Linked DNA regions of Spirosoma rhododendri. Each later gene encodes a partner of the first gene's protein in a complex. Links are inferred from orthologs where the notes say so. Each region holds a gene or a part of one and is shown on either strand. Other genes may lie near its edges.

Region 1 (10,252 bases):
CAGCCGCCATTAGGTCGACTATCGATGCCCTACGGCACAACCAGCGGGCGGGATTAGTCCTGCTACTGATCGGCCTAGCGGGTTATGGCGTTCGCACGCTGATGCCGGGCGCGCCAACGTTCGTTAGCCATATCCCGTCTTACTGCTTGTTTATCAGCGTTTTGTATACCTGGTACGCCCGAAGTCCGCTGCGCTGGCTCATCGTCGGGCTGGTCGTGGTTGTGCTGGGCATGTATACCATCCGGGAAGGAATGTTCGGTGAGTTGTTTTTCTGGCTGATGTTGCTGACGCTGTTTCTGACGACCGGGCGAACTACCCCACTGTCGGCTACAACCAAAACCGCCTTCGTCACGTCGGCGTTTGCCCTGCTACTGTTGATTCAGTCGGTAAAGGCTGAGTACCGCTTCAGCACATGGGGCCATACCCGGAAGGAACGCAGCGGCAACGCCGGGCTAATGGGCGAACTGCTCGCCGACCGCCTGACCGACCCGTCAAAGCTGTTGACACCGGCGCATTTTTTCAGTTCGTTTATGCGCTTCAACCAAGGCCTGATGATTGGCAGCGCGATGGCGAAAGTACCACGGCACGAGCCTTACGCCGGGGGCGAAGTGCTCCTCTCGCTGGTGTATCCGTTCGTGCCGCGCCTGCTGTGGCCAGGCAAACCGCAGACGGGCGGCTACGAAAACATTCGGCGGTTCACATCGCTCCCACAGTCGGAAAATACCAGCATCAACCTGTCGCCCCTGGGTGAGGGCTACGTCAATTTTGGCTACGGCGGGCTGCTATTTGCCCTGGGCTATGGCGGGTTGCTAGGCTACGTGTTCCGGCGCGTTTTTCAACTGGCGAAACAGCAACCAACGCTTATTTTGTGGCTTCCCATGCTGTTTGTAGGGTGCCTGACCATGGAAACGGATCTGCTTTCGACCTGGGGAAGTCTACTCAACAACGCTTTATTTCTGCTGGTGCTGTACGGGCTGCTGAAGCGATTTTCGATTCAGCTCTAACAGCCATGCGTATCACGTACCTATTTCGTAGCCCCGGCACCGGCTACAGTATCGAAACGCTGTTCGGCACGATTCGGCAGGCCGTGGGTCAGCAGACCGGCACCGGGCCAGATTCGGTCTATCTGCCCCGTGTCAGCCGTAGCCTGCGCGATGTCTGGCACAACCTGCGCTTCATCCGGCGGCAGCGATTCCAGGGAATCGTTCACATCACCGGCGACGTGCAATACGCGGCATTGGCCCTACCCGCGTCGCGCACCGTACTAACAATTCACGACTGCATTCCGCTCGAACGCTTCCGACACCGCCCCCTGCGCTACGCCCTGTTCTGGCTGATTTGGTATTACCTGCCCATCCGACGGGCGCGCGTCGTGACGACGATTTCCGAAAAAACGCGGCAGGATCTGCTTCGGTACGTTGGGCGTGTGGCCGAAAAAGTCATAGTAGTGCCCAACGCTGTCGATCCGGCTTTTCTCGCCCAACCGGCTGATTTCAACACGATAAACCCAATCATTCTACAGGTCGGTACGGCATCTCACAAAAATATTCCGCGCCTGCTCGATGCGCTGACGGGCATTCCCTGCACACTACGGCTCGTTGGGCCGCTCACGCCCGATCTGCGGAAACGACTTCAGCAAAACGCCATTCACTACGAATCGTACCAGAACCTTGATTCAACCTCTATCCTAAAAATTTACACTGAATCAGATTTAGTAACATTTACGTCGACGTATGAAGGTTTTGGTATGCCTATTGTAGAAGCCAATGCTGTTGGCCGGGCGGTGCTGACGTCAGCGATTTCGCCCCTGCGCGATGTAGCTGGCGACGCGGCTCACCTGGTCGATCCTGCTGATACCGAAGCTATTCAGCAGGGCGTATCGCGACTCATCAACGACACGGCTTACCGGCAACAGCTAATCGATGCTGGCTACCGAAACGCCCGGCGTTTTTCGCCCGAAATGATTGCTGTTCACTATCTGACTCAGTACCAACGCCTGATTCCTTACCACCGTTAACGATATAGTTCGTATGACCATTCTAATGTCGGCCGACTGGTTTTACCCTTGCCACATCGGCGGGCCAAGCAACACGATCTACTGGCAGGCCCGCGCCCTGACCCGCGCCGGACACTCGGTATTCGTCATCGCAACGGCGCAGGGGCAGCAGTCGTCCGTCCCGCTCGACAAATGGCTGACGATGGACTGCGGACAGGTTATTTACACGCGGAATCCGCATTTTTACCTGCCCTTCCGCCACATCTGGCAGGGCTGGCGGACTATGCGCAAAGCCGATGTCGTTCACCTAAACAGCCTGTTCTACCCCAGTTCGCTGGTGTTGGCGGTGCTGGCGCGGCTGCTGGGCAAACCGGTTATCTGGTCGCCCCACGGCGAACTCAGCCCGCCCGCGCTCGACTATAGTCCGCGCATCAAGAAAGCAGTGCTGAGCCTGATCTGGCTCTTGCGGAAGCAGGTGCTGTTTCACGCCACATGCCCCGCCGAAGCGACCTATATCCGGCAACAGTTCGGCCCCTGCGCCACCGTCAGCGAAGTACGCAACATGATGGACATTCCCCTGCCCGTCGACCGCAAAGCCCGGCCTTATCTGCTGTTTATGGGCCGGATTCATCCCATCAAAGCCATCGATAAACTGATCGACGCGCTGGGCCAGTCGGCCCTGTTCCGGCAGAGCGACTACGAACTGATTATTGCCGGGCCGGAGTCGGACCCAGTCTACGCAAAGCAATTGCGCGAACAGATTCGGCGGCTTAATCTGCACCAGAAAATCGTTTTTTCAGGACTGGTGACGGGCGCGATCAAAGACCAGTTTTATGCCGATGCGCTGATAACGATCCTGCCCTCGAAGTCGGAGAGTTTTGGCAATGTGGTGCTTGAATCGCTGGCGCAGGGCACGCCGGTTATTGCGTCGACGGGTACGCCCTGGGAAGTGCTGGAAGCCGAGCAGGCGGGTAGCTGGGTGCCAAACGATGCTACGGCACTGCAAGAAGAAATTGACCGCTACCTGAGCATGTCGCCGGAGCAGTATCAGCACTACCGCAGTCAGGCGGCTACGCTGGCCCGGCAGCGTTTCGACATCAACGCCAACGTCGACCAATGGCAATTCGTATATCAGGCAATGGCAGCCTGATTGCGGAGCAACGACCCCGTGGGTCGACGGATTCTGCTTACCTTGCTTCGTGAAGATTCTTACCGTTGTCGGGGCCCGGCCCAACTTCGTAAAGGTAGCCCCGCTACACCGCGCGTTTCAGGCCGACCCAACCATCGAGTCGAAACTCGTACATACCGGGCAGCACCACGACGCCCGGATGAGCGACGTTTTTTTCCAACAGTTCGACCTGCCCCAGCCCGATTATTTTCTGGGCATAGACAGCGGCACGCCAACCCGTCAGACTGCCGATATTCTGCTGCGTTTTGAACCGATTCTGGCGCGGGAACAACCCGACTGGCTCGTCGTTGTGGGCGACGTAACAAGTACATTGGCCTGCGCGCTGGTAGCTGCACGGCTGGGTATCCGGGTGGCGCATGTCGAAGCGGGGCTGCGCTCCGGCGATCGGCAGATGCCCGAAGAAATCAACCGCATCCTGACCGATCACCTGGCCGACCTGCTGTTCGTGACTGAGCAAGCGGGTTTGGACAATCTCCACCGGGAAGGCATTCCCGACGCGAAGGTTCGGCTCGTGGGTAATCTCATGATCGATTCGCTGGTGCATCATCGCCCGGCCGCCACAGCGCTGAATACAATTGGTAAGCTGGGTTTATTGCCGAAACGTTACGTGTTGCTGACCATGCATCGCCCCGCCAACGTCGACACCGAAACCGGGCTTCGTAGCGTCGTAGAGATTGTGACGGAACTGGCTAAACGCCGACCGGTGCTGTTTCCGCTGCATCCACGCACCCGCGCCAGCCTGATTCGGCACGAGTTGCTGGATAGGCTGACGGCCACGCCGAACGTCCGGCTGCTGGACCCACAGGGCTATCTGGAGTTTCTGAATCTGCTGGAAAACGCGGCCATTGTGCTGACCGATTCGGGCGGTGTTCAGGAAGAAACGACTTACCTCAACGTACCCTGCCTGACGCTCCGCACCACCACCGAACGACCCGTTACGGCGTCACTGGGTACGAATCGACTTATCCCCGGCCTGACCCCGACGGCCGTTCTGGAAGCAGTCGACGCGGCCCTAACCCGCCAGCAGAGCCCCAAAACAACTATTCCACTCTGGGATGGCCGCGCGGCTGAACGGATTGTCGAGTGTCTCCGGCAGCTTCCAGCTGTCGAGCCGCAATAGCGGCTAACCAACCCGCCTGATTCTGTTGCTAGTATCTCACCTATTCCGCCAGTTCGGTCATTAGCTCATTCAGGATTTTTTGGGCGGCTATCGAGATGACTGTGCCGGGGCCAAACACGCCTTTAACGCCCGCGTCGTACAGGTACTGATAGTCGCCTGCTGGGATGACGCCCCCCGCAATGACCATAATATCGGCCCGGTCCAGTTTCGCCAGCTCCTCAATTAGCTGCGGCACTAGTGTCTTATGCCCTGCCGCCAGACTCGACACGCCCACGATATGCACGTCGTTTTCGGCGGCTTGACGGGCCACCTCGGCGGGCGTCTGAAACAGCGGCCCCATGTCGACGTCGAAGCCCAGATCGGCAAAACTGGTCGCGATGATTTTAGCGCCCCGGTCGTGCCCATCCTGCCCCATCTTCGCAACCAGAATTCGGGGACGGCGACCGTCGAGTTCGGCAAACTGATCGCTCAGCTGCCGCGCCAGCCGGAAGTTTTCGTCATCCGACACTTCCGCCGAATAAATCCCGGATACGGCCCGAATCGTGGCTTTGTGCCGCCCGAATACCTGCTCCAGCGCGTCGGAAATTTCGCCCAGCGTAGCCCGGTGCCGGGCTGCGTCGACAGCCAGTTCCAATAGGTTATCGGTTCCCTGAGCAGCTTCCGTTAGTGCAGCCAGTGCCCGTTCGACCTGCGCCGGGTCGCGCTCGGCCTTTACCCGCGCCAGTCGGTTTAGCTGAGCGTCGCGCACGGCTTTGTTGTCGACTTCAAGCAGTTCGATGTCGGTAGGCACATCGGGCTGGTAGCGGTTTACACCCACGATTACGTCTTTCGCGCTGTCGATACGGGCCTGCTTCCGGGCGGCCGCTTCCTCGATACGCAGCTTGGGCAGGCCGGTGTCGATAGCTTTGGTCATACCCCCCAAGCCTTCGACTTCTTCAATCAACGCCCACGCTTTGTCGACCAGTTGGCTCGTCAGGTAATCGACGTAGTGCGAGCCGCCCCAGGGGTCGATAGCGCGGGTGATGTCTGTTTCGTTCTGTAGATAGAGCTGCGTATTTCGGGCGATACGGGCCGAAAAGTCGGTGGGCAGCGCAATGGCTTCGTCAAGCGAATTGGTGTGCAGACTCTGCGTACCACCCAGCACAGCGGCCAGAGCTTCGATAGTCGTCCGGGCGACGTTATTGAACGGGTCCTGCTCGGTCAGGCTATAGCCGGAGGTTTGGCAGTGCGTCCGTAAGGCCAGCGACTTCGGATTGTTCGGAGTGAACTGCCCAACGATGCGCGACCACAGCAGCCGCCCGGCGCGCAGCTTGGCAATCTCCATGAAGTGATTCATACCGATACCCCAGAAAAACGACAGCCGGGGCGCAAAATCGTCGATACCCATGCCCGCCCGCAACCCCGTCCGGATGTATTCAAGCCCGTCGGCCAGCGTGTAGGCCAGCTCGATATGTGCCGGGGCACCCGCTTCGTGCATGTGGTAGCCGCTGATGCTGATCGAGTTGAAGCGGGGCATGTGGCGACTGGTGTACGCGAAAATATCGCCCACAATCCGCATCGACGGTTCAGGCGGGTAGATATACGTATTCCGTACCATAAACTCCTTCAGAATGTCGTTCTGAATGGTGCCCGACAGCTTTTCCGGCGATACGCCCTGCTCTTCAGCCGCGACGATGTAGAACGCCATCACCGGCAGCACAGCCCCGTTCATGGTCATCGACACCGACATCTGATCCAGTGGAATTTGATCGAACAGAATCTTCATATCCTCCACCGTATCGATAGCCACACCCGCCTTACCCACGTCGCCCACGACGCGCGGGTGGTCGGAGTCGTAGCCCCGGTGCGTAGCCAGATCAAACGCCACCGATAGTCCCTTTTGCCCGGCAGCCAGGTTGCGCCGATAGAACGCATTCGACTCTTCGGCGGTCGAGAAGCCCGCGTACTGCCGCACCGTCCAGGGCTGGCGCACATACATACTGGCATACGGCCCCCGCAGATACGGCGGAATCCCGGCCTGATCGCCCGCGAACCGCTCTACCGCTTCGGGCTGCGTCTCGACAGGAATGCCTTCGGCCGTAACGAACGGTTTGCCCGCCGGTTTCGTAGGTGCTGGCTGGGCGGGTGAAGCAGATCGGTTGAAGTCGGGTTTCATAAGGTAATGCTTTGCCAGGGAGGTGATCGTCAATTCCCAATAAAGAGCGTGTTTAGTTTGGTTAGTAAACCGACATAAGTAACCGTAATCAAGGTCAATACGAATCGGCGTTTCTCTCCATCGTGACTATACATCAGTTCGTTTCTATCAATGAGCATTTGTAGCCACAAATGCCCATCCGTCAACAGCCCGTCCTGAATGGCCTGTTTGATAACAACACGCGGCCCTTTTACATCAGCATGGCCAGCCTCCTGCGCCAGATAATCCTGTAACGTTTTCCAGGCCAGTTCGAAGGTGAATTTAAACCGCAAAATAGCCCCGTCTTTTTCCAGTTCGTTCAAATCTGGATAAGCTGCCAGTCCGGCTGTTAGCTGGCCCAACGCCCGCTGAAACGATTCGTGCCGCTCAATCCATCGCTTTGCCATCGTTCATCATTACTAGTTTAAACACAGAGTCACAGAGCACGTAACGATGGTTTCTCATCCCAACGCATACACGTCGATTTTCCCGTCAAGAAGAACGGTATCTGTGTTCTCCGTGACTCTGTGTTGAAAAACTCATCATTCGAATTCAGCCGCCAGCCGTCGGTCGGGTAGCAGGCCGGTTTGTGCAGCCGGTACCACAGCATCCTGTCCGGCACTCGGCTCATCGAACCGAAATTTGGTGACACCCACCAGCACCCGGCCCTGACGCACGGCATCTACCTTCGCCTGCCACGACCGCTCGATTTGCTCGCCTACCCAACCAGACGACAGCCCAGCCAGCAAACCGCCCTGTTTTTCCAGTTCAAGAAATAGCGTCCAGGCCGATTCGGTCAGCTCATTCGTCAGTGTTTCTATATAGTAAGACCCGGCTGATGGGTCGGCCACTTTGTCGAGGTAGCTTTCCGCTTTCAACAGTACTGATACGTTGCGGGCGATGCGTTCACTAAAGGCCGAGGGCGTTGTCAACACGGCGTCGAACGGATGAACGGTCAGCACGTCGGCCCCGCCAATTACGGCTGCCATCGCTTCAGTTGTCGACCGGAGCAGGTTGGTGTTAGGCGTTGCTTTGGCATCGTAGAATGTCGATGTCTGGGCGTGGATGTAGGGTGCTGGTACGCTCTTCAGATCGTAACAGCCAGCCAGCCGGAACCACAGCACCCGTAGGGCCCGTAGCTTGGCAATTTCCAGAAAATAACCCGTCCCAACCGACACCGACAGTATCGTCCGGTCAAGCAGTTCAGTTATCGACAAACCAGCGTCCGTCAGCGCGTCGTACTGATCGGACAGATTCCCCAGCAGAAAAGCCAGCTCCTGACTGGCGGTAGCCCCCGCATTATGGAACACGTGACTACTGGCGCAAATCGTCCTGAAACGCGGTGAACCACCTGACAACCGGGTGGCCTCGGCGTATGTCGTTTGTAGTGTATCGGCGGCTTTTCCCGTATAGACGTACGCGGCAATCGGGTCGCTCAGCAGCCCGCCCCGCCACTGGTACGGCGCGACGTTTAATAGCATTTTTACCAGTTCGTCGGGTTTGCCGGTTCTGAAAAAAACGGGCGTTTCGCTTAGTTTGATACCGCTGATTATCCGCGACACCGACACCGGATCAACCGCGTCGGGCAGCGACAGCACCAGCGAATCGGCCCCGCTATCGAGCAGCTGCCGCAGTCCGGTACTGGCCTCTCCGCCATCCTTCACCACCCGTTCCGGCGCGTTGAGCCATCCCGGCTGGGTCCGTTGTGCGCCCTGTATGGCCGTCAGCGGTAGGGTTGTCAGGGCGTCGGCGGTGTAGTACGGCTCCATTGTGAATCCGTCCGGCGTCAGCCAGCGTAGCCCTTCGTCGGCCCGCTCATCTTTCAGTTCCCGGCGAACCTGCTTTTGCCAGTCGCTGAACGTCGCGGGGGCGAACGATTGGGGAGAATATGTATCCATAACGAAGCGAGTTGCCTTATTACTGGTAAAAGTAGTATTTTCTCTTTTCGGGGACAATCCGGCCACGTAGTATCGTAGCGCACAGTGGGGTTGCATTATTCGAAGGGATTCGCGTACGGCATTGTCCCAGCCTTTGTTTCGCGGTATTTTCGCCTGAACAAGATCGAGATAGGCTGCCAAGCCAGATATTTCCCTACATTTGTCTCCCTTTTTTGCACCCCATTACGTAACGAATACGCTTTATCTGTGAACGGAACTCCCCAACCCGGCCCGCAACGCGAAGTAACAACGGTCTGGAACCGTTGCCTCGCCGTGATTCGGGACATCATACCGGAGCAGAGTTTCAACACGTGGTTTGAGCCGATCGTACCGCTGCGGCTCAACGGCAAGATCCTGACCATTCAGGTGCCGAGCGAATTTTTCTACGAATGGCTGGAAGAAAACTTCGTCCATGCGCTGCGCCGGGCACTCGACACGGCCATCGGGCGCGAAGGGCAGCTTGAGTATTCGATCATCGTCGACAAAGGCAATGAGCAGAACCGCCCGCTGACGGTGAACATGCCGACGACGAAGACGCCCCAGTCGGCCAAGCCCGACAACGTCAGCCCCGACATTCTGAAGAGCCCGTTTCAGCTCAAAGACCTCGATTCGCTGACGCTCGATTCGTACCTCAACCCGGTATATACCTTCGACAATTACATCGAGGGTGACTGCAACCGGCTGGCGCGGTCGGCGGGTTACGCGGTGGCCGAACGGCCGGGCGTTACGTCGTTCAATCCGCTGATGATTTACGGCGGGGTGGGGCTGGGCAAAACCCATCTGGTGCAGGCCATTGGCAACTACATCAAGAACAACAGCCAGAATAAGTTTGTCCTGTACGTCACGTCGGAGAAGTTTACCAACCAGTTTCTCAACGCCGTTCGTACCGATGGTATCCGCGACTTCACGTCGTTTTATATGCAGGTTGACGTGCTGGTGATCGACGATGTGCAGTTTCTCCAGAAAAAGGAAAAGACGCAGGAAATTTTCTTCCACATCTTCAACCACCTCCACCAGTCGGGCAAGCAGATCATCATGACCTCCGACCGGGCACCCCGCGCCCTCGATGGGCTGGAAGACCGGCTGCTGTCGCGCTTCAAATGGGGCCTTTCGGCCGATTTGCAAACGCCCGACCTGGAAACGCGCATCGCCATTATCCAGAAAAAGCTACAGGCCGAAGGTATTTACATTGAAGATGCGGTGATCGAATACCTCGCTCACAGCGTCAATACCAACGTTCGGGAACTGGAAGGCGTCATCGTGTCGCTGATTGCCCAGGCGTCACTCAACCGGCGCGACATCGACCTTGAACTGGCCAAGAACACGCTCCGCAACATCGTGGAAGATTCTGAGCGTGAGGTCACTATCGACTCCGTGCAGGAAGCCGTCGCTGATTATTTTGGCGTAACCGTGGCCGATTTAAAAGCCAAAAGCCGCAAGCGCGAACTGGTGCACCCACGGCAGGTGGCGATGTATCTGGCAAAAGAAAAAACCGATCTGTCGCTCAAATCAATCGGTTATCACTTCGGCGGACGCGACCACAGCACCGTTATTCATGCCGTGCAGACGATCAGCGATCTCGTCGCCAAACCGTCGGAAACGCGCAACGCGGTCGAGAAGCTGAAAGCCCTGTTTAAGTAGCCGCGACCTACCCGTGGCCCCTACCCTACTTCATCGTTCGCAGCTTGACACCCGCGCCTGGGACGACTGCATTGCCAACGCCCACAATCCGTTGCTCTACGGCTATAGCTGGTACCTCGACGCCGTGCTGCCCGCCCCCGACTGGCAGTGGCAGGCCGTGGTGCAGACCGACGCACAGGACCGCTACGTCGCGGTG
Region 2 (10,086 bases), 2.1 Mb from region 1 along the record:
CTCGCCAAATGTTACGGCGGTGATATTTCGCGGAAACGCAAACTGCTCGACAAGCAGAAGAAAGGTAAGAAACGCATGCGTCAGGTCGGTAACGTCGAGATTCCACAGGAAGCGTTCATGGCCGTGTTGAAAATCAACTAGATGCCATCGGGTACTTTACAATTCGATGCAAAGGGGCATCTGATGCCCTACGAGTTGATTGAAACAGACTGGAACTCGTTCGAGAATGTATTTGGCTGGAACGAGCATCGGCGTGATCTAATCAGCATGTTGCGGTCTTTCATTTTCTCGCTAAACAAGTTGTCGATCCTAACTATTACGTTGTGGATAGATGGTAGTTTCGTCACGAAAAAAGAGTATCCGAACGACATAGACGCGGTGATAGTCATACCGGCCTTCTATCACCATCGTTTTGAGCACCAGATGCGGACGCTTCGTGATCAATATCCACATCTTGATCTGTATTTTGTGCGATTGATTGAGCCGGGTGAACGTAATTATTTTCTGTATCTTTCCGATCGCACACAGTGGTTTTTTCAGTTTACCACGACAAAACCTGATCGGGTTACGCGCACGAAGTTCTCCAAAGGATTTGTTCAAATCACCTGGCATGATGAATCAATCTCATAATCTGCGAAGTGAAATAATCGATGTCCTGGGTCGAATTGAGCAGTTGAACGAATTAATTCAACTGCATACGGAGCAGCGACCCGCTGATTCATTGGCCATAGAGGGCTACGAACGGCTTAGAGGTCAATACATTCAGCAATTGGAAGAGCTGTTGTCATACCTGCACATTCGGGCAGACATTCAATTGAGAGCAGCATAGCCGTACGGCATTTAGATTAGTCAGGGTATGGATAAACCGTCAACTAAACCACGGTTTGCCCATACCCTGATTCATTCCTATAGCTAAGACTTCCCAACGCTGTATGAATCAGTCGTCGGCGCCATCGGGTTCGTTGCCATTACCATTGCATCGGTTTCACTGATTCGCGCACACAGTATCAATTCATAGACATACGTGTCCGTTGTCAAATCCACACAAGGCAGGGTATTCATGCTGACTTAAAACTATCCGGCCTACTGTGGGTTAATCAGACAAACCCGGCAAATCAGGACTTCGGTTTGCGCTAATTCACTAAAAAGACACAGTCATGGCAAATTACGATACGGTAACCCAGGCAATGGAATCCCTCCACGAACGTGGGTATACACACCAATTTGACGCTCAAAACGATCACCTGACCGAACAGGACAGCGATGTAAAGTTGAAGGGTGATGATTTTTTAGTCGATGAGTTTCACCGGTTCGAAGGCACATCAGACCCCGGCGATGAGATGACAGTCTATGCCATCACGACCAACAACGGCAAGAAAGGTGTGTTCGTAGCAGCTCAGGGTACGTACTCAGCCGTTTCGCCCGAACTGATGGCAAAATTCAACGTGGGTGAGCGGCCGACGGTCAATACTGATGGGGCTGTGCAGCCGATTGATCCGTTTGCGGCAAACTGATAAGCATTTTACCCATAATTCCAAGAATTAGACCCGGAAGCTGATAAAGTTTTCGGGTTTTTGTTTATCTTTGCGGCCCTTATAAAAAAGTAAGCCGTTCTTTTTCAGTGCTGATCTGCTATGAAGTTATCTGAATTTAAATTCGATTTGCCCGACAGTCTCATTGCCAAATACCCGGTTGAGCGGGGCGAATCGCGGCTGATGGTCGTCGACCGCAAGGCCAAAACCATTGAGCACAAGCAGTTTTCAGACATACTGAGCTATTTCAACGATGGTGACGTAATGGTCATCAACAACACGAAAGTGTTTCCCGCGCGGCTCTATGGCAACAAGGAAAAAACCGGTGCCAAAATCGAAGTTTTCCTGCTGCGGGAGTTGAACCGTGAAATGAAACTGTGGGACGTACTGGTCGATCCAGCCCGCAAGATTCGTGTCGGCAACAAATTGTATTTCGGCGACAGCGACCTCGTTGCTGAAGTAATTGACAATACAACCTCGCGCGGCCGCACGATCCGGTTCCTGTTCGACGGCAATCACGAGGAGTTTATGAAAGCGGTGGATGAACTGGGCGAAATGCCGATTCCCCGCGAAATCAACCGCGACGTTGAAGAAGCCGATCGCGATTATTACCAGACCGTTTTTGCGCAGCACGTTGGTGCAGTAGCAGCCCCCACGGCGGGCCTGCACTTCACCCGCGCGATGATGAAGCGGATGGAGATCAAAGGCATTCACTTTGCGCCGGTTACACTGCACGTCGGGCTGGGCACGTTCCGGCAGGTCGATGTTGAAGATCTGACTAAACACAAGACCGATTCGGAAAATTACCGCATCGGCGATGACGCTGCGCAAATCGTCAATACGGCCCTCGACGCGGGCAAGCGGGTTTGTGCCATCGGTACAACGTCGCTGAAAGCTGTTGAATCGTCGGTATCGGCAAACAGTCGGCTCAAGCCTGTTGAAGGCTGGACGGACCGGTTTATTTTCCCTCCTTACGATTTCAAAATTGCTAACTCGCTGCTGACCAACCTGCACCTGCCGGAGTCGATTCTGGTGATGATGACGAGTGCGTTTGGTGGTCACGAGCTTATCAAGGAAGCGTATCAGCAAGCCATCAAGGAGAAGTACCGCTTCTTCACCTACGGTGACGCGATGCTGATTCTATAATTTTTTTGACAGGAGTACAGGATTCGAAAAGTTAACAATCCTGTACTCCTGTCGATTCATAAACTCGTCGGGTACTAATCAGTCTGGGTTGTAGCTTTGTGCTATCGACCACTGATTAGTACCCGACGAGTTTTGAGTAACTACGCCATCATCGTTGCCGGCGGCAGCGGTAGTCGGATGAAAGCCGATATACCCAAGCAGTTTCTGCTGCTGCGCGACAAGCCCATTCTACAACACACGCTTGAACGCTTTCTGGCCGTTCTGCCAGCGTCGCAACTCATTCTGGTGCTACCCGCCCGTGAGCAGGATAGCTGGCGGGCTCTCTGCGAACAACACCAGTTTTTTCCCGGTATTCAGACCATCGACGGCGGAGCATCCCGATTTCAGTCGGTACGGTGCGGCCTGGCGGCTATCCCCACAACAGGCACGCTGGTTGCGGTACACGACGGCGTCCGACCGTTTATTTCACCTGACATTATCCAGAACAGCTTTGACACAGCCGAACGGCTGGGATCGGCGGTGACGGCGGTACTGGTAAAAGATTCCGTGCGTATAGTCGACGCCGATGGGCGCAGCCGCGCCGTTGACCGGCGGCAGTATCAGCTTGTACAAACGCCCCAAACGTTTCGGCTCGACTGGTTCCGGCAGGCGTTTGCAGTTGACGAGCAGCCATTTTTTACCGACTGCGCCAGTGTGCTGGAGTTTTCGGGCTTCCCAATTTCGTTGATCGAAGGAGCCTATGAGAATATCAAAATCACGACCCCCGACGATTTACGCTGATCCCCGCTGCCTATGCGTCACCGTCTTACGCCCGAACAGTACGCCGATGGTATCCGGCAGGGCGACCGACTATTGTTGAGTCGGGCTATTACGCTGGTTGAAAGTCGCCGGGCCGACGATCAGGCATTGGCACAGGCGGTACTGGGGCGAATACTGCCCGATGCCGGCAAGGCAATTCGGGTGGGCATTACGGGTGTACCGGGCGTGGGAAAAAGCACGTTTATCGAGTCGTTTGGCACACACCTGACGCAACTCGGCCATAAGCTGGCGGTGCTTGCCATTGACCCAACCAGTCAGCGATCGGGCGGGAGTTTACTGGGCGACAAAACGCGCATGGAAACGCTGTCGATGAACCCGTCGGCTTACATACGGCCTTCCCCGGCGGGCGACTCGCTGGGCGGGGTTGCCCATCACACCCGCGAAACGATGCTGCTCTGCGAAGCGGCAGGTTTCGACGTGATTCTGGTCGAGACGGTGGGCGTTGGGCAGTCGGAAACAGTCGTACATGGGTTGGTCGATTTCTTTCTGCTGTTGATGCTGGCTGGCGCGGGCGACGAGTTGCAGGGGATGAAACGGGGGATCATGGAACTGGCCGACGGACTGGCCATCACCAAAGCTGATGGCGACAACGTACCCCTCGCCCGACGCGCCCAACTCGACTACGCCAACGCCCTGCACTTGTTTCCACCCACCGGCACGGGTTGGTCGCCCCCGGTATTGACCTGCTCAGCACTGTCCGGCGAGGGCATACCGTTACTCTGGCAGACGATCGTCGATCATCAGCGGCAGATGCAGCAAAACGGTGTGTTTCTACAACGTCGGCAGGAACAGCAGCTCACCTGGTTTCGCGCTCTGCTCCGACACCAGCTCGACAGCCGTTTCTACAATCAGTCGGGAATGCGGGAACAACTCGCAGCGCTGGAAGCGCAGATCCGGCAGGGAACGTTGCTTCCCGTTGCCGCCGTTCAGGTATTGTTAGCGAGTGAGTAGCCTGGCGGGTACTCCAGCTACACGTTAAAATACGGGTCGATTTTGCTTTTACGGATATGTATAAATCACTGTTGCTGCTGACTGCCTTGCTGCTGAATCTGTCGGCGTGGGCACAGCGCGATACAACAATTACCATTACGACGTCGGGCGGGTTGCAGTTCGATCAGAAGCGATTGGTTGTGAAGCCGAACACGCGGTTGCATCTGGTTTTTCTCAACAAAGACGACATGGCCCATAACCTCGTCGTTACCCGGCCGAACGCCCGGCTGCGGGTGGTTGAGTTTGCGCTGGCGCTGGGCGACAAAGGGCCTGCCATGCATCACGTTCCGGCTATGGATGATGTGCTGGCGCATACCGTCAGTGTGGAGCCCGGTGCTGCTGATTCGTTGACGGTCAGGGTAGCCGACGGCGCTTACCCGTTTGTTTGCACCTATCCGGGGCACGGAGCCGTCATGTACGGTGTCGTTTACGCAACGAATGAGCCGGAGAAGCTGCCCGACCCCAAAACCGACCGCAACCTGCCCAATCTGGATCGCGTAGCCGAAGTTGGTATGCACCAGCACGCCAAAGCGTCGGGGCACCCCTATCCGCTGACACTCCCCGCCGTCTGCCGAACGTTTATGGCCGACTGCGGCCCGGCGGCTATCGCGGTCGGCCTGCCCGGTGCCGATGGTGGCCAATCGTACGTGTTCGACGCGGGTTCGTGTCGACTGCGTTATGCGTGGTCGGGGGGCTTTGTCGACAATACGGAGCAATGGGACGGGAAAGGGCAGCGGTTTACCACCGTTGTGGGCGACATCTACTACCGCGATACCGACGGGTTTCCGTGGCGGGTAGGTAGCCAAACGCCCGTTGTGCAGTTCAAAGGCTACCGCCTGATCGACCGGTACCCGGAATTCCGGTATCTGGTCAATGGTGTGGAAATCCGTGAACTGGTCCGGGCACGGGCGGGTGGTCGCGGGCTGGTGCGAACGTTTACCATTTCCCCCACCCGGCAACCACTGACCTTTAACGCCACGGCTCAGCCGGGCATTCAGTACAAACCTTCGGCCGGGCGGCTACAAAACAATCAGGTTCGGCTACCGGCTGGTACGCGTCAGTTTTCGCTTACGCTCTCAACGCTTTAATCTATGCTGCTCACCCTCCTGGCATCGCTGTGTTTCTGGGCTGCCCCCACCGATACGATTTCGGACTATTACACCATCGAAACGATTCCGACACCTGCCGGTCTGACGGTCGAAACGGGCGGGCTAACCTTTCTGCCCGACGGGCGACTGGCAGCCTGCTTTCACCGGGGTGAGGTAATGTTGTACAACCCCAAAACAAAGACTTGGAAGCTGTTTGCCGAAGGTCTGCACGATCCGCTGGGCATACTCGCAGTCAGCAATCGTGAACTGCTGGTGATGCAACGCCCCGAACTGACCCGCCTGACCGATACCAACGGCGACGGTGTGGCCGATACCTACGAAACGGTAGCCGACCAGTTTGGTATGTCGGGCAACTACCACGAATTTGCGTTCGGCCCCGTCCGCGACAGCAAGGGTAATCTGTACATCAGCCTGAACACAGCATCCAACGGCGCGGGTATCCGTGACGAGTTACGGGGACAGTACGACTCGCTGGGACGGCCGGGGCGGATGTATGCCTGCGTACCCTACCGGGGCTGGGTTATGCAGATTACGCCCAATGGCAAAGTGAAACCGTATGCCAGTGGCTTTCGGTCGCCAAATGGTCTTGGCATCGACGCGCAGGGGCGGCTACTGGTCACCGACAACCAGGGCGACTGGCTCGGTACCAGTAAACTCTACAACGTGGAAGAAGGTAAGTTCTACGGTCACCCAACGAGTCTGGTCTGGCGACCCGGCTTTCCCGATATCGACCCGCTGACGCTTTCGCCCCAAACCCTCGACAGCATGCGGACGGTCGAAAGTATCGCTTTTCCGCACGAGATTATGGCGCACTCGCCTACCCAGATGGTAGTCGACAACAGCGGTGGCAAATTTGGCCCTTTCGCTGGTCAGACGTTCGTTGGCGAGATGGATTTTCCGCACCTGCTGCGCGTTTTGCCCGACATGGTCGACGGACAGATGCAGGGCGCATGCGTACCTTTTTTCGCGAAAGGTGGGTCGAACGGGACACCGCTGCGGATTGGCAACAATCGACTGGCTTTTTCGCCCGACGGTAGTTTATGGCTGGGCCAAACCGACCACGGCTGGCTGGGCGACCGGGGCCTTCAGCGCATCCGATACACGGGCGGTACGCCACTCGATATTCTGGCGATGACACTCACCCCAACCGGATTCGATCTGACATTCACGCAGCCCGTCGACGAAGCCACTGCCCGTCAGCTGGCAAACTATCAAGTCCGCTCCTACTATTACGAGTACCACCGCGCCTACGGCTCGCCACAGAAAGACGTACAGACGGTGCCAGTTACCGCAGTACAACTCTCGCCCGACCGCCGAACGGTATCGCTGACGCTATCGCAACTGCGTCCGAAGCGTATTTACGAGCTGCATCTGGCCAAGCTGACCGCCGGTTCGAAGCAATTGATGAACTCCGTTATCTGCTACACATTGAATCGGCTTCGTACGCCCGCTGTCGGCCGGGCAAACTAGAAGTGTTCCGGGGTATAAACGCAAAAAGGGCGAACCGTCGGGTCCGCCCTTTTCAATATACTGATATATCCTACGAGTTGCCTAACGTCCGGTCTGGCTCATCGGCACGCTTCGCCGGGATTGCGCCGTCTTCCGTGGTTGTGTTCCAATCGGCATCGGCCACTTTATGACCCATGGAGTCGCTGGAATCAACAACGGATGCGCCTTCTCCGCTCGCTTCAGCATCATTGCCTTCGGCAGCTAACGCTTCGGCCTGCTGGTAATCGCCCGGCACATCGGTGTCGTTGCTGCTCGCTACGCGCGACGGCATATCGTTGTCTAGGTTTTTATCGTTCAACTGGGCCAGCTCGGGCGCGATACCCATCGTACTGTGCATTTGTTGAGCCGCGTACGACTCCGTGCTTTCTTTGCGGCTGTTGCTGCTAACGCTCATGGCTCTGTTCGGTTTAGTTGTTTCGTTGAGTAATTGCTATTACTAGCTTATCAGTAGGCAGGCTGGTTGTCGAGGTCTGTGCCGATCTGGCTGATCTGCTCCTCGTCGGCCTCGTCATTGCCAGTTGGCTGTGTGTTGTCCGGGTCGCCTTCATCATCTTCGTCGGCTTGCTCCTTCGCCGGAACTTCGGCGTCGGGTGTACCAACTTCGTCTGCCGACGCATAATCGTCGGGGCCACTCGTTGTCACATCGACCGTGCTGGTATTCGTCCGGTTTTCACCGCTAGTAGCACTTTCCATGCCTTCGTCCGTCACCTGCATCTGACTATCGTCCATATCATTCATGCGGAGCAGGCCATTTTCGCTATCCATATCTGTGCTACCAATGCCCCGGTTGTTGCGGCCATCCTGACCGCCAACTACCGTTTCGCTGTCGAGGCCATTCGCTGAGTTTTCTTCACTCTCGCGATGCTTATTGTCGATATTGGCCCGATCCTGATCGCTTCCGTCGGTGCCGAGCGGCTGCTCCTGCTTGCCAGCTATCTGAGCATCCTTCATTGAGTAATCGTCCTGTTCGTCACTCATCTTATTACATTGTTTACGTATTGATTAGAACTGACGATACCGGCAAAAGTTTTTAAAAAGATCGCGCGGCTGCCCACGAAACAGGGTGTCAACCGGCTTTTTCGGTGAACAGGTAAAACTCGTGTTCGGTAGTCGTCAAAATCTTTGTATCAAGTACTGAACATACATCGATATTAAGTTTAGGCGTAGTGATAAATACTCAAATTTTGTACGATGATTTCAGTATCCGGCTATTCGTTGTTACCTATCGCGCCACCTCCACCAACTTGATTCACTTATTCAACGGAGCTTTATTTATTGGACGGTAGGCCGGATTCTGGCTTCATCTCAGTTATTTTGCAGCACGTCTTTTTTAATGTTCATACATAGAGACGGTTACAGCCTCGACGATTTAGCTGACCGCCCCGGTGGACAGTACTCTAAATAGCAGTTTTAATAGTTGGATAAAGCGTAATGTGAAAAGCGGACTGACCTTGTCGGACCGCTTTTTTGTTTTCATCCGCCAGCCATAAAAAAGGCCCCGCTACTATGCAGCGGGGCCTTTTTGCCATAGAGCAGATATCGCTAGTCTACATCCCAGAACAAACGGGTTGAGAAGACGTCGATAGTGCCCTGTGCCGTTACGTTAGCGGTATTCGACCCGCCTTCCGTATTTGGGTAGAACAGCCGCAATGGACGACGGGCATCCGGCACCTGTACACTTTGTGGCGTAACGGGCAGATTGGTCCGGCGATATTCGGCCCACGCTTCCAGACCGCTGAAATTGGTCAGTGCCACCCACTTCTGGTAGGCGATAGCCGCCAGTTTATCCGTCGATGCTGTCCAGTCATAATTGTTGACTTTGCTTCCTTTGAAAGCAGACGCACCCGTTGAACTGGCGCCCAATACGCGGAACGACTGAACAATGCCTTCTTCAAAGTAAGCCTGCGCCGTATTGGGCAGCGTCACATCGCTGTAACGTTGCTTGGCTTCAGCCAGCAGAAACTGAACCTCTGCCGCCGTCATCAGTATGTACGCCCGATTGTAATCGCCTTTTACGAGCAGGCTGGGGCCGACCGAAGAAGTATTGGCGGGCAGATAACCAGAGCTGGCACCGAAAGGTGTACCTGAGTAGTTGGCCGCAACTTCAGCTTTCGTACTTACCCCCGGATTATTGCTGTTTTCGCCACCGGTTGCGTAGGCAATACGCTTCAGACGCAGGGTATCCCCGTTCATTTTTAGCGTATTGATCAGAAACTGAGTTGGGCGCGGGTAGTTGTTGAGTGCGCGCTTCGCCCCTGTTTCGCTATACCCCCATCGATCATAGGCAGGGTTGAGCTGCCCGGCTGCCGGCTGGAAGAACGATGGGCCACCAATGCTGGCTTCGTAACCCGTCAGAAAGCCCGATCCTTCCGTTACGATCTTGTTGATCTCCGGCTTGATATACGAATCACGGCCCGTAATGCGCGACTGGCGAATTAGAATCCGCATCTTCAACGAATTGGCAAACTGCACCCACCGGGTTGTGTTACCACCAAAGGCAATATCTGCCGTACCAAAACCACCCGTGAATGGGTTTGCTTTCAGATCGACGATGGCTTCATCGAGCGACGTTATCAGGGCTTCGTACACAGCCTTCTGATCGTCGAACTTAGGGGCCAGTACCGAAGCCCCTTTCAGAGCATCCGTATAAGGAATGTTGCCATACATATCGACCAATTGCTGGAAGATCATCGCTTTCATCACCTTCGCCGGGCCTTTCAGAAACTTCTGGCTGTTGGCATCGGCGTTGTTGATCACGAATTGGTAATCCTCCAGATTATCGTAGAACGTGTCCCAGTAGTTGAAATCGCCGTTCGTAAACTGGTAGGCAAACTGGGCCGTGTTGATGATGTACCCGTTGCCCTGCGACCATTGTCCGGCCCAATAGAAACCAAGTTCGTTGGCGTTCTGACCGGCGTTACCAGCATTGTTACCCGCCAGATTCGTTGCGGTGACGTTCAACGCGTTCGTAAATACGAAGT

Evidence for each region.
Region 2: the proteins of scpA (region 1) and meaB are in contact, whole or in part, in a crystal structure (PDB 8DPB), measured with the Methylorubrum extorquens proteins. The link is inferred for Spirosoma rhododendri from one-to-one orthologs. Residues at the interface, in SOR27001.1 of Methylorubrum extorquens: Glu577, Glu578, Asn579, Asp580, Gly581, Arg582, Arg583, Arg585, His596, Ala604, Ser605, Ala608, Asp609, Gly611, Phe612, Asp613, Val614, Asp615, Ile616, Gly617, Pro618, Leu619, Glu625, Arg628, Gln629, Val631, Glu632, Asn633, Asp634, Glu661; in SOR26638.1 of Methylorubrum extorquens: Arg20, Ala21, Ala24, Arg25, Thr28, Ser32, Arg33, Arg34, His37, Thr98, Gly99, Gly100, Ser101, Ile102, Leu103, Lys106, Thr107, Ala110, Ala113, Ile114, Asp115, Arg116, Ala118, Phe119, Ile120, Arg121, Pro122, Pro124.

The regions. Positions count from the first base shown.
Region 1 is NZ_CP051677.1:701,211-711,462, forward strand. What follows is about bases 3,904-6,885. They hold scpA (methylmalonyl-CoA mutase), read right to left. Parts: upstream 6,461-6,885; coding sequence 4,346-6,460; downstream 3,904-4,345. Other genes in these bases: wecB (non-hydrolyzing UDP-N-acetylglucosamine 2-epimerase), read left to right, coding at 3,904-4,305; HH216_RS02730 (HI0074 family nucleotidyltransferase substrate-binding subunit), read right to left, coding at 6,490-6,885. Also shown: HH216_RS02705 (hypothetical protein), read left to right, coding at 1-1,004; HH216_RS02710 (glycosyltransferase family 4 protein), read left to right, coding at 1,010-2,017; HH216_RS02715 (glycosyltransferase family 4 protein), read left to right, coding at 2,031-3,146; more of wecB, read left to right, coding at 3,196-3,903; HH216_RS02735 (methylmalonyl-CoA mutase family protein), read right to left, coding at 7,021-8,376; chromosomal replication initiator protein DnaA, read left to right, coding at 8,623-10,056; HH216_RS02745 (GNAT family N-acetyltransferase), read left to right, coding at 10,070-10,252. UniProt on the Escherichia coli protein: Catalyzes the interconversion of succinyl-CoA and methylmalonyl-CoA. Could be part of a pathway that converts succinate to propionate.
Region 2 is NZ_CP051677.1:2,831,420-2,841,505, reverse strand. Bases 2,644-5,459 are described here. They hold meaB (methylmalonyl Co-A mutase-associated GTPase MeaB), read left to right. Parts: upstream 2,644-3,470; coding sequence 3,471-4,448; downstream 4,449-5,459. Other genes in these bases: HH216_RS11725 (plastocyanin/azurin family copper-binding protein), read left to right, coding at 4,505-5,459; HH216_RS11735 (2-C-methyl-D-erythritol 4-phosphate cytidylyltransferase), read left to right, coding at 2,856-3,458; queA (tRNA preQ1(34) S-adenosylmethionine ribosyltransferase-isomerase QueA), read left to right, coding at 2,644-2,678. In the rest of the region: lepA (translation elongation factor 4), read left to right, coding at 1-141; HH216_RS11750 (DUF6932 family protein), read left to right, coding at 142-630; HH216_RS11745 (hypothetical protein), read left to right, coding at 1,158-1,514; more of queA, read left to right, coding at 1,635-2,643; more of HH216_RS11725, read left to right, coding at 5,460-5,575; HH216_RS11720 (PQQ-dependent sugar dehydrogenase), read left to right, coding at 5,579-7,066; HH216_RS11715 (hypothetical protein), read right to left, coding at 7,137-7,499; HH216_RS11710 (hypothetical protein), read right to left, coding at 7,550-8,083; HH216_RS11705 (SusD/RagB family nutrient-binding outer membrane lipoprotein), read right to left, coding at 8,648-10,086. UniProt on the Escherichia coli protein: Binds and hydrolyzes GTP. Likely functions as a G-protein chaperone that assists AdoCbl cofactor delivery to the methylmalonyl-CoA mutase (MCM) ScpA and reactivation of the enzyme during catalysis.